One region of the Pseudocitrobacter faecalis genome, then DNA from elsewhere that is predicted to be linked to it. Evidence: predicted binding sites of a transcription regulator. Region 1 holds the regulator's gene; the other holds the start of a gene.
What was found. Region 1 encodes PhoB, which activates phosphate uptake and scavenging genes when phosphate is short. Its sites were predicted from a motif close to CTGTCATAAAACTGNCNNAT; they were not measured.
Positions count from the first base shown of each region.

Region 2: the regulator PhoB is predicted to act here: its motif matches at 3,727-3,746, upstream of pstS (phosphate ABC transporter substrate-binding protein PstS).

Region 1 covers NZ_CBDDNJ010000002.1:3,290,779-3,296,797, forward strand. Annotated here, with positions in the region: gene brnQ (branched-chain amino acid transporter carrier protein BrnQ) at 79-1,398, opposite strand; gene phoR (phosphate regulon sensor histidine kinase PhoR) at 1,819-3,105, opposite strand; gene phoB (phosphate response regulator transcription factor PhoB) at 3,127-3,816, opposite strand; gene sbcD (exonuclease subunit SbcD) at 4,010-5,212, shown strand; gene sbcC (exonuclease subunit SbcC) at 5,209-6,019, shown strand, end outside.
Region 2 covers NZ_CBDDNJ010000002.1:4,452,118-4,458,136, forward strand. Annotated here, with positions in the region: gene pstB (phosphate ABC transporter ATP-binding protein PstB) at 1-576, opposite strand, end outside; gene pstA (phosphate ABC transporter permease PstA) at 623-1,513, opposite strand; gene pstC (phosphate ABC transporter permease PstC) at 1,513-2,472, opposite strand; gene pstS (phosphate ABC transporter substrate-binding protein PstS) at 2,600-3,640, opposite strand; gene glmS (glutamine--fructose-6-phosphate transaminase (isomerizing)) at 3,940-5,769, opposite strand; gene glmU (bifunctional UDP-N-acetylglucosamine diphosphorylase/glucosamine-1-phosphate N-acetyltransferase GlmU) at 6,004-6,019, opposite strand, start outside.

The DNA of each region.
Region 1 (6,019 bases):
AGTGCCATTTCTTACCAAAAAACAAAAAACCACGGGACGCGAAGTCCCGTGGTTGAACATGTTGTTATCGCGCGAAAATTAATGCGCGTTAGACGTTACCTGTCGGCCTGCGGCACGGTCCCAGATAATCGCCAGAACCGCCATTATCACCGTCGGCAGCAGCCAGGCCAGGCCTTGCTCCGCCATCGGCAAACGCGCCGTCCAGCCAGGCAGCACATCAGCGAAGGCCGATGCTTTGATGCCGTCAAGGATACCAAACATCAGGCTGATAAACATCGCTGGTGCAATTACGCGAGTCGAATTATGCCACCAACCGCGGGTAAAGCTTAATACAACCAGTGCGATACAGGGCGGATAGATCATCGTCAGCACCGGAATGGAGATCTGAATCAGGTGGCTCAGCCCCAGGTTGGAGACCGCCATCGAGAAGATACCCAGAATAAACACCAGCGAGCGATAAGAGAGCGGCAGATACTGCGCGAAAAATTCCGCGCACGCACAGGTCAGGCCAACCGCCGTAACCAGACAAGCGATAAAGATCAGCGCCGCCAGCAGGAAGCTACCCGCTCCGCCGAAGGTATGCTGCACATAAGCATGCAGAATCGCCGCGCCGTTTGCGCTCTTATCAACCAGCAGCGCGCTATCGGAGCCCAGGCGGAACAACGCCAGGTACAGCAGCGTCAGGCCAACGCCGGCCATCAGGCCAGCCCAGATGGTATAGCGAGTCAGCAAGCGAGCCTCGGTCACGCCGCGGGAGCGGGCCGCGTTCACGATTACGATCCCAAATACCATCGCGCCAAGGGTATCCATAGTCAGATAACCATTCACGAAACCATTAGAAAACGGTGCCGTTTGATACGCTTCAAGAGCATGACTGATAGGGCCAGCCGGCCAGATAACCGCCGCCACGGAAAGCACCAGCAGCGCCAGAATTTTCATTGGTGCCAGGAAGTTGCCGACGGTATCGAGCAGTTTGCCTGGATAGAGGGAAACCAGAATGACCAGCGCAAAATAGACCAGGCTGTAGATAAACAGCGGCATCGCACCATCACCCGTCAGCGGGGCAATACCGATTTCGAAGGAGACAGTCGCGGTACGCGGCGTCGCAAACAGCGGGCCAACAGCGAGATAACAAACGGTTGCCAGCAGAACCCCTGCGACTTTACCGATTGGCGTACTGAGGCTATCAACACCACCGCCGACCTTTGCCAGCGCGACAACGGTCAACACAGGCAGACCGACTGCGGTAATTAAAAAGCCGAGCGCGGCGATCCAGACGTTCGGGCCCGCCTGTAAACCAACCATTGGAGGGAAAATAATGTTGCCAGCGCCGACAAACAACGCAAAGGTCATAAAGCCCAGAGCGATGATATCGCGTGTTTTTAACTGATGGGTCATATGTAACTACTGCCTGTGGATGTGGTGTTGTACAAATAAAAAACTTTGCGCTCGCTCCAACGGAATCTTTCAGAGGAAACAAGCAACAAACTCAGCGGGATATGCTCCCTTCGTAGCGTGAGGAAGAATAGTTTTTTGATTTGCTACGTAAATACAGTCTGATTCCTACTGCATTAGGCGCAATTTAAACGCTTATAACGTTTTAAAGCAATATGGGATCGCAAAACCAGACGATTATACTAATACTAAATACAAACCTGGAACGATTAACCAGATATAGGAAAAACACATGGCTGATCATGCGAACAAAAAAGCGCCAGTTGTTCATAAAATATCCGATGGGAAATTGACTGCAAAGCAAACAGACCAGCCGAAGCTGGTCTGTGGAAACTCATCGTGACAAGTGCTAAATCTGGCGCTTTATGTGGCAATTAAACGTTCCGGCAGCAGGAAACTAAAGCGTGTTCCTTTTCCTGGCTGGCTTTCAACATCCAGGCGGCTATCATGATGATTTAACGCATGTTTCACAATCGCCAGGCCTAAGCCGCTGCCGCCAGTTTGCCGGGAGCGCGCTTTATCCACCCGGTAAAAACGCTCGGTTAAACGGGGAAGATGTTCCGCCGCAATGCCAGGCCCGTTGTCCTCGACGCTAAACAGCGCACCGTGCGGCGCATGCTGCCAGCGCACGGTGATTTTCGTGCCGGCGGGCGTATGGTTCACCGCGTTATAAACCAGGTTTGACACCGCACTGCGCAGTTGATCTTCATTGCCCAGCACCTTCAATGCCTCATCAATTTCAAAATGGAGTTCATGCTGGCCCTGGCTTAGCGTTTGCGCTTCCCGCTCAACCACCCGCAGCATCATCGGTACATCCACTTTTTCATTGAGGGTGAGGGTCGGCGCGGCTTCAATTTTCGATAGCGTCAGTAATTGCTTCACCAGCCCTTCCATACGCTGCGTCTGTTCACGCATCGTATGCAGGGCTTTTTCACGCGTCGCGCCTTCCAGTACCTGCTCCTGAAGCATCTCAAGATAGCCCTGCAGAACCGTCAATGGCGTACGCAGTTCATGACTGACGTTGGCAAAGAAGTTGCGCCGTGCGCCTTCCAACTGGTGCATTTGGGTGACGTCGCGCGCCACCATCAGCAACTGCCGGTCGGTATAAGGCATGATACGGATTTCCAGATGACGCCCATTATTGAGCACCAGATGCAGCGGTTTAAGAAACTCGCGTTGCTTAAGATGCTGCGTAAATTCCGGATAACGCAACAGGTTAAGAATATTTTGCCCGCTATCGTCCGGCCAGCGCAGACCAAGCAGTTGTTGCGCCAGGCCGTTACACCAGAAGATTGCGCCCTCTTCTGTGGTCAACACCACCGCATCGGGTAGTGATTCTGCGCCGCTACGAAAGCGTTTAATCAGATTACCCAGTTCACGGCGGCGTTTTTTATTACGCAGTTGCATCTGATTCAGACCGTAGAGCAGCGGTTCCCAGCTACCGCGCCCCGGCGGCGGCGTCATGCTGCGATCGACCCATAACCACCAGGAAAGGCGCAGAAGATTCCAGAAATGCCAAATCAACAGTCCGGTCACTGCCGCCAGCAGAAACCAGGGAAGATGGCCAATAATAAGCCCTAATATCAGGGCCGGGAGACAACACAAGAAAAGCTCAAAGGCGAGTCTTTTCCATGACAGCCGTTCCAGCACGCGTCACACTCCTGTCAACATTCAGAAACGAGCCGAAAAACGGTAGCCCGTGCCGCGAACGGTTTGCACCATACGATCGTGGCCGCTCTGTTCCAACGCTTTGCGCAGGCGGCGAATATGCACATCCACCGTGCGATCTTCCACATAGACGTTGGTGCCCCAGACATGGTTCAACAATTGCTCACGGCTGTAGACGCGTTCAGGGTGCGTCATAAAGAAATGCAGCAGTTTGAATTCGGTTGGCCCCATATCGAGCGGATTTTCGCCGGTCATAACGCGATGCGAGGTAGGATCAAGGCTTAGGCCCTGCATCTCAATCACCTCCTCCACCGCCATCGGAGAGATACGCCGCATCACCGCTTTGATCCGCGCCACCAGCTCTTTCGGGGAAAAGGGTTTGGTAATGTAGTCATCCGCGCCGGTTTCCAGACCGCGTACGCGATCCTCTTCTTCACCGCGCGCCGTCAGCATCATGACCGGGATATCGCGGGTCAGCGCTTCACGCTTGAGATGTTTGATAAACTGTAGCCCTGAGCCGCCCGGTAGCATCCAGTCGAGCAAAATCAGATCGGGCCAGGGTTCATTGAGCTGATTCACCGCACTGTCATAATCTTCCGCCTCAATCGGCTGGAAACCGTTTTGCTCCAGCACGAAACAGACCATTTCGCGGATGGGTGCTTCATCTTCAACGACCAGAATGCGTCTCGCCATTTTATGCCCTGTTTTTTTAGCCATCAGTATACATTCGGCGTCATTATGCGTCAGATTTATGACAGTTTTATGAAAAACATGACCGTAAAATGATGGCGCTTTACGAAATATGACACTCGCGGAATACACCCGTCGATCCTGCGGTCGGGGAATGTATAATCCCGGCTATGCTTTTTTCCCCACAGGGACGACGATGCGAATTCTTCACACTTCAGACTGGCACTTAGGCCAGAATTTTTACAGTAAAAGCCGTGCCGCAGAACACGATGCGTTTCTGAACTGGCTGCTGGAGACCGCGCAACGCGAACAGGTCGACGCCATTATTGTGGCGGGCGATATCTTTGATACCGGCTCGCCGCCAAGCTATGCGCGCGAACTCTACAACCGCTTTGTGGTAAATCTGCAACAAACCGGCTGTCATCTGGTGGTGCTTGCCGGAAATCATGATTCCGTCGCCACGCTGAATGAATCCCGCGATATTTTGTCGTTTCTCAATACCACGGTGATCGCCAGCGCCGGGCATGAACCTTTTATTCTCAACCGCCGCGACGGCACACCTGGCGCTGTTTTCTGCCCGGTGCCATTTTTGCGTCCGCGCGATATCGTCGTCAGCCAGGCCGGGCTTTCCGGTGCGGAAAAACAGCAGCATTTACTGGAAACCATTACTGACTACTATCAGAAACAATACCAGCAGGCCTGCGCACTGCGTGGCGATCGCCCGCTGCCGATAATCGCCAGCGGTCACCTGACCACCGTGGGTGCCAGCAAAAGCGATGCCGTGCGTGATATTTATATTGGCACACTGGATGCGTTTCCGGCGCAAAACTTCCCGCCTGCCGATTACATCGCGCTGGGGCATATTCACCGCGCGCAGAAAATCGGCGGCAGCGAACATATTCGCTACTGCGGCTCGCCTATCCCGCTCAGCTTTGATGAAACGGGGAAAAGCAAAAGCGTCAATCAGGTGACCTTTGTCGAGGGTAAACTTCAGGACGTGACGCCACTCGACGTGCCCGCTACGCAACCGCTGGCGGTCATTAAGGGCGACTTTGACAGCATCAGCAGCCAGTTGGCACAGTATCGCGATGCCCCGTCAGAGCCCCCGGTCTGGCTGGATATTGAAATCACCAGCGATGAGTATCTGCATGATATTCAGCGTAAAATCCAGGTCATTACCGATGATTTGCCCGTTGATGTATTGCTGATCCGCCGCAGCCGCGAACAGCGTCAGCGCATTCTGGACAACAGCCTGCGTGAAACCCTAAGCGAACTGGAAGTTGAAGAGGTTTTCCAGCGTCGTCTGGCGCTGGAAACGCTAGAAGAATCCCGGCAGGCGCGCCTGAAAACGCTGTTTGATCTCACCGTTCACTCGCTTGATGAGGAGCCGCAGCCATGAAAATCCTCAGCCTGCGCCTGAAGAATCTCAACTCACTGAAGGGCGAGTGGAAAATCGATTTCACCGCCGAACCGTTTGCCAGCAACGGTCTGTTCGCCATCACCGGCCCCACAGGCGCGGGAAAAACCACTCTGCTGGACGCCATTTGCCTCGCGCTGTATCACGAAACGCCGCGCCTCAACACGGTGTCGCAATCACAAAACGATCTGATGACCCGCGACACCGCTGAATGTCTGGCGGAAGTTGAGTTTGAAGTGCAGGGCGTGGCCTATCGCGCGTTCTGGAGCCAGAACCGCGCGCGCAATCAGCCGGATGGCAACCTGCAGGCCCCGCGCGTTGAACTGGCGCGTCGCGATGACGGCAAAATTCTGGCCGATAAAGTCAAAGATAAGCTCGAGCTTATCGCGTCGTTGAGCGGGCTCGATTACGGCCGCTTTACCCGTTCAATGTTGCTGTCACAGGGGCAGTTCGCCGCGTTCCTTAATGCGCGTCCCAAAGAACGCGCCGAGCTGCTGGAAGAACTCACCGGCACGGAAATATATGGACGAATTTCTGCGCAAGTTTTTGAAAAACATAAACAGGCACGCACCGAGCTGGAGAAACTCCAGGCGCAATCCTCCGGGATGGTGCTGCTGAGTGAAGAGCAGCAACAGTCACTGCAGGGAAGTTTGCAGGCGCTTACTCTCGAAGAGAAAGCCGCACTGGAGCAGCAGACGATCGCACAACATCAGCAACAGTGGTTGCTGCGTCAGAATGAACTGACGCGCGAAACGCATACCACCCGAGAAGCGCTTGCCGCCGCAGAAC
Region 2 (6,019 bases), 1.2 Mb from region 1:
AATACGCCCGGTGGAGATGGGGTCAAGCGCGGAGCACGGTTCATCAAGCAACAGCACTTCCGGGCGAATCGCGATGCCGCGCGCGATGCACAGACGCTGCTGCTGACCACCGGAGAGAGAGTACCCGCTCTGATGCAGTTTATCTTTGGTTTCGTTCCATAATGCGGCCTTGGTCAACGCCCACTGCACGCGCTCGTCCATGTCGGTGCGCGAGAGCTTTTCAAACAGACGCACACCAAAGGCGATGTTGTCATAAATTGACATCGGGAACGGCGTCGGTTTCTGAAACACCATGCCCACTTTCGCACGCAACAGCGCGATATCCTGGGTATTGGTCAGGATGTTGTCACCATCGAGCAGAATTTCCCCTTCCGCACGCTGCTCAGGGTAGAGCGCGAACATTTTGTTGAAGGTACGCAGCAGCGTGGATTTCCCGCAGCCGGACGGCCCGATAAATGCCGTTACCTGGTTTTTGGCGATATCCAGGTTAATGTTCTTCAGGGCATGGAATTTACCGTAGTAGAAGTTCAAATCACGAACCTGAATTTTACCCGGGGCAGTATTGACCATACTCATCTCACTCTTTTCCTCATCCGACGCGGCATCCGCCACGCCGCAAAAATTAACCGTGTTTCTTCTTCGCGAAAATCACGCGCGCCAGAATATTCAGTAGCAGTACGCACAGGGTAATAATCAGTACCCCGGCCCAGGCCAGTTGCTGCCACTCGGCAAACGGGCTCATCGCAAATTTAAATATGGTGACCGGAAGGTTGGCGATCGGCTGCATCATGTCGGTGCTCCAGAACTGATTCGAGAGCGCGGTAAACAGCAGCGGTGCGGTTTCGCCCGCGATACGAGCAATCGCCAGCAGGATACCGGTCATGATCCCCGAAACGGACGCCTTCAGCGTAATCGCCGAGATCATCTTCCATTTCGGCGTACCCAGCGCGTAAGCCGCTTCGCGCAGGCTATCGGGCACCAGTTTGAGCATGTTTTCGGTGGTACGAATAACGATTGGCACCTGCAACAGCGCCAGCGCAATCACCCCGGCCCAGCCGGAGAAATGCTGCATTTGCGCCACCACGATGGTATAGACGAACAGACCCACGACAATCGACGGTGCGGAAAGCAGGATATCGTTAATAAAACGAATCACTTCTGCGAGCCACGATTTACGGCCATATTCCGCGAGATAAATCCCCGCCATGATGCCGAGCGGCGTACCAAATACCGTCGCCCACAGGATCAGCAAACCACTGCCTGCCAGGGCGTTCGCCAGACCACCACCCGCCGTGTTTGGCGGCGGTGTCATTTCGGTGAACAGCGCCAGCGACATTCCGTCGATACCGCGAGTAATGGTGGACATCAGGATCCACACCAACCAGAACAGACCGAACGCCATCGTCGCCATGGAAAGCGTGAGTGCGATGCGGTTCTTCAGGCGGCGACGCGCCTGCATTTTGCGGCGAGATTCCGCCAGGGCCGCGGTGTTTTGCATATCGAGCGTAGCCATTAACGCGCCCCCTCGTTTTTCGCCAGACGCATCACCATGAATTTAGACGCCGCCAGCACGATAAAGGTAATCACAAACAGGATCAGACCCAGTTCCATCAGCGCCGCAACATGCAGCCCGGATTCCGCTTCCGCGAATTCGTTTGCCAGCGCCGAGGTGATACTGTTGCCCGGCATATACAGCGAGGCGCTGTCGAGCTGGTAAGTGTTACCGATGATAAAGGTCACCGCCATGGTTTCACCCAGCGCGCGGCCAAGGCCCAGCATGATGCCGCCGATGACGCCATTTTTGGTGAACGGAAGCACAATGCGCCAGATAACTTCCCAGGTGGTGCAGCCGATGCCGTAAGCGGATTCTTTCATCATTACCGGCGTTTGTTCGAACACATCGCGCATGACTGCCGCGATGTACGGGATGATCATGATGGCGAGGATCACGCCTGCCGCCAGAATCCCGATACCAAAGGCCGGGCCGGAGAACAGTGCACCCACAAACGGGATGTTGGAGAGAACGTTGCCAACCGGCTCCTGGAAGTACGTCGCGAACAGCGGGGCGAAGATAAACAGGCCCCACATGCCGTAAACGATACTCGGGATAGCCGCCAGCAGTTCAATGGCGATACCTAACGGGCGACGCAGCCAGTTGGGGGCCAGTTCCGTCAGGAACAGGGCGATGCCGAAACTCACCGGAACGGCGATCAGCAGCGCGATAATGGAGGTTACAAGGGTTCCGTAAATGGGAACCAGCGCACCGTAAATATCGTTCGGCGCATCCCACTCTTTGGTCCACAGGAATGAGAAGCCGAATTTTTCGATGCTCGGCCAGGAGGAGATGATCAGGGACACGATAATGCCGCCCAACATCAATAGCACAATCAGCGCTGCCAGTTTTACCAGCGCGCTGAAGATCATGTCACCCTTTTTACCCGGTGGGTTAAAAGCAGGCTTGGTTGCAGCCATAAATCACTCTTTCCGTTAAACGCGTTTTACGAAGTTGCCCGATAGCGTAAACGCTTATCGGGCCTACAGTGTGAACCGTAGGGCGGGTAAGCGCAGCGCCACCCGCCATTTTCGTCAATATTTCCCGTTAGTACAGCGCTTTACCGCTGCTGTCTTTCACGCTGGTCTTCCATGCGGCACGAACCTGCTCAACAACGCTATCCGGCAGTGAAGCGTAATCCAGGTCGTTAGCCTGTTTCGCGCCGTTTTTGTAAGCCCAGTCGAAGAACTTCAGCACTTCGACGCCCTGCTCAGGTTTTTTCTGCTCTTTGTGCACCAGGATGAAGGTGGTGGAGGTAATCGGCCACACATCGTCACCTTTCTGGTTCGTCAGATCCTGCGCGAAGGATTTGCTCCAGTCGACGCCTTTGGCAGCGTTAGAGAAACTCTCTTCGGTCGGGCTTACCGGTTTACCGTCAGCGGAAACAATTTTGGTGTAGGCCAGGTTATTCTGTTTCGCGTAAGCGTATTCAACATAACCAATCGCCCCCGGCAGACGCTGCACAAACGCTGCAATTCCGTCGTTGCCTTTACCGCCGAGGCCAGTCGGCCAGTTTACGGTAGAGCCTGCACCCACTTTGGATTTCCACTCTTCGTTCACTTTCGCCAGGTAACTGGTGAAGACGAAGGAAGTACCGGAACCATCCGCACGGCGTACCACAGCGATATTCTGCGATGGCAGTTTCACGCCCGGGTTCAGTTTGGTGATGGCTTCGTCATCCCACTTCTTGATTTTACCCAGGTAGATGTCACCCAGGGTTTTACCGTCCAGCACCAGTTCGCCAGATTTCAGACCCGGAATGTTTACAGCCAGAACCACACCGCCGATAACGGTCGGGAACTGGAACAGGCCTTCCTGCGCCAGTTTTTCGTCAGACAGCGGAGCATCCGATGCGCCGAAATCCACGGTGTTAGCGGTAATTTGTTTTACGCCGCCAGAAGAACCGATGCCCTGGTAGTTCACCTTATTACCGGTCTCTTTCTGGTAGGTGTCAGCCCATTTGGCATACACCGGTGCCGGGAATGTTGCACCAGCGCCTGTCAGGCTTGCTGCTGCGAATACAGAGAAAGCACTCATCGATAAGGTCGCGGCGACAACAGTGGCGACGGTGGTACGCATAACTTTCATAATGTCTCCTGGAAGGATTCATAAAGCATTGTTTAATGGCTACGATGAGCAAAATAGGACAAACAGGTGACAGTTATATGTATGGAATATGACAGTTTTATGACAAGGAGGTGCTTATCGATAATATGGATATAAAAACCGTAAGTTTCAATAACTTATTCGTAGTTGCGAATTTCTGATTTCAGCAATATTTTCTTTTTATGACATCAGAAACCATAGCTGAAAATGACAGATTGTCATAAATCTCAGGCGGGGATTGGCGTAAAAAAAACTCCACCCGAAGGTGGAGTCTGGTGCGATTACTCTACAGTGACCGATTTCGCCAGGTTACGCGGCTGGTCAACGTCGGTGCCTTTGATCAGCGCGACGTGGTACGCCAGCAACTGCAGCGGCACGGTGTAGAAGATTGGCGCAATCACCTCTTCAACGTGCGGCATCTCGATGATGTGCATATTGTCGCTGTTGGTGAAGGCGGCATCCTGGTCGGCGAAGACATACAGCTGGCCGCCGCGCGCGCGAACTTCTTCAATGTTGGATTTCAGTTTTTCCAGCAGTTCGTTGTTCGGTGCAACCACGATAACCGGCATATCCGCGTCAATCAGCGCCAGCGGGCCGTGTTTCAGCTCGCCTGCAGCGTAAGCTTCTGCGTGAATGTAGGAGATCTCTTTCAGCTTCAGCGCGCCTTCCAGCGCGATCGGATACTGATCGCCACGACCGAGGAACAATGCGTGATGCTTGTCAGAGAAATCTTCTGCCAGCGCTTCAATGCGTTTATCCTGCGACAGCATCTGCTCGATACGGCTCGGCAGCGCCTGCAGGCCATGAACGATGTCGTGCTCGATAGAGGCATCCAGACCTTTCAGGTTTGCCAGTTTTGCCACCAGCATCAGCAGAACGGTCAACTGCGTCGTGAACGCTTTGGTGGACGCTACACCGATTTCAGTCCCCGCATTGGTCATCATCGACAGATCGGATTCACGTACCAGCGAAGAGCCCGGTACGTTACAGATTGCCAGAGAACCGAGGTAACCCAGCTCTTTCGACAGACGCAGGCCCGCGAGGGTATCTGCCGTTTCGCCAGACTGAGACAGGGTGATCATCAGGCTGTTACGACGCACCGCGGATTTGCGATAGCGGAATTCAGAGGCGATTTCCACGTCACACGGTACGCCCGCCAGCGATTCAAACCAGTAGCGAGAAACCATACCGGAGTTGTAGGACGTCCCGCAGGCGATGATCTGGATATGCTCGACTTTCGACAGCAGTTCGTCGGCGTTCGGGCCCAGTTCGCTTAAATCCACCTGGCCATGGCTGATACGACCGGTCAGAGTGTTTTTGATGGCGTTCGGCTGCTCGTAAATCTCTTTCTGCATGTAGTGGCGGTAAATACCTTTATCGCCTGCGTCATACTGGAGATTGGATTCAATATCCTGACGTTTTACTTCTGCGCCAGATTTATCAAACACGGTTACCGCGCGGCGGGTCACTTCCGCGATATCGCCCTCTTCGAGGAAGATAAAGCGACGAGTAACCGGCAGCAGCGCCAGCTGGTCAGAGGCGATAAAGTTTTCACCCATGCCAAGGCCGATAACCAGCGGGCTACCCGAACGCGCGGCCAGCAGGGTTTCCGGATTGCGGGTATCCATAATGACGGTGCCATACGCGCCACGCAGTTGTGGGATCGCGCGCAGCACAGCTTCACGCAGTGTGCCGCCCTGTTCCATTTCCCAGTGCACCAGGTGGGCGATCACTTCGGTATCCGTTTCGGACACGAAGGTATAGCCACGGCCCTGCAACATTTCGCGCAGCGGTTCGTGGTTTTCGATGATGCCGTTATGCACCACCACAATGTGTTCAGAAACATGCGGATGCGCGTTGGTTTCTGAGGGTTCGCCGTGCGTTGCCCAACGGGTGTGAGCAATACCGGTGCCGCCGTGAAGCGGGTGTTCTTCCGCCGCCTGAGAGAGCATCTGGACTTTACCCAGACGACGCAGACGGGTCATATTGCCCTTTTCATCAACGACCGCCAGACCCGCGGAGTCATAACCACGGTATTCCAGACGACGTAAACCTTCGAGAAGGATCTCAGCTACATCACGTTGCGCGACTGCGCCTACAATTCCACACATAGTTTTTTAATTCCGATTTTGGCGATATGCCAGTCGTTGTCGGTCAACCTGTATGCCCGTATTTTCGGGCGCCCCGAGCCTTTGTAGAGAGTGGGGTTATTTTTATAGATACAGCAATTTGAGCGGAGGATTATTTTATCCCCTCATCTCCTGTCTGCCTGATGGCGGCTTCGCCTTATCAGGCCTACAAATTGGATAAATACCTTTTGGGGCGGGGTTATCCCGCCACGAAATTTACTTCTTCTTCACC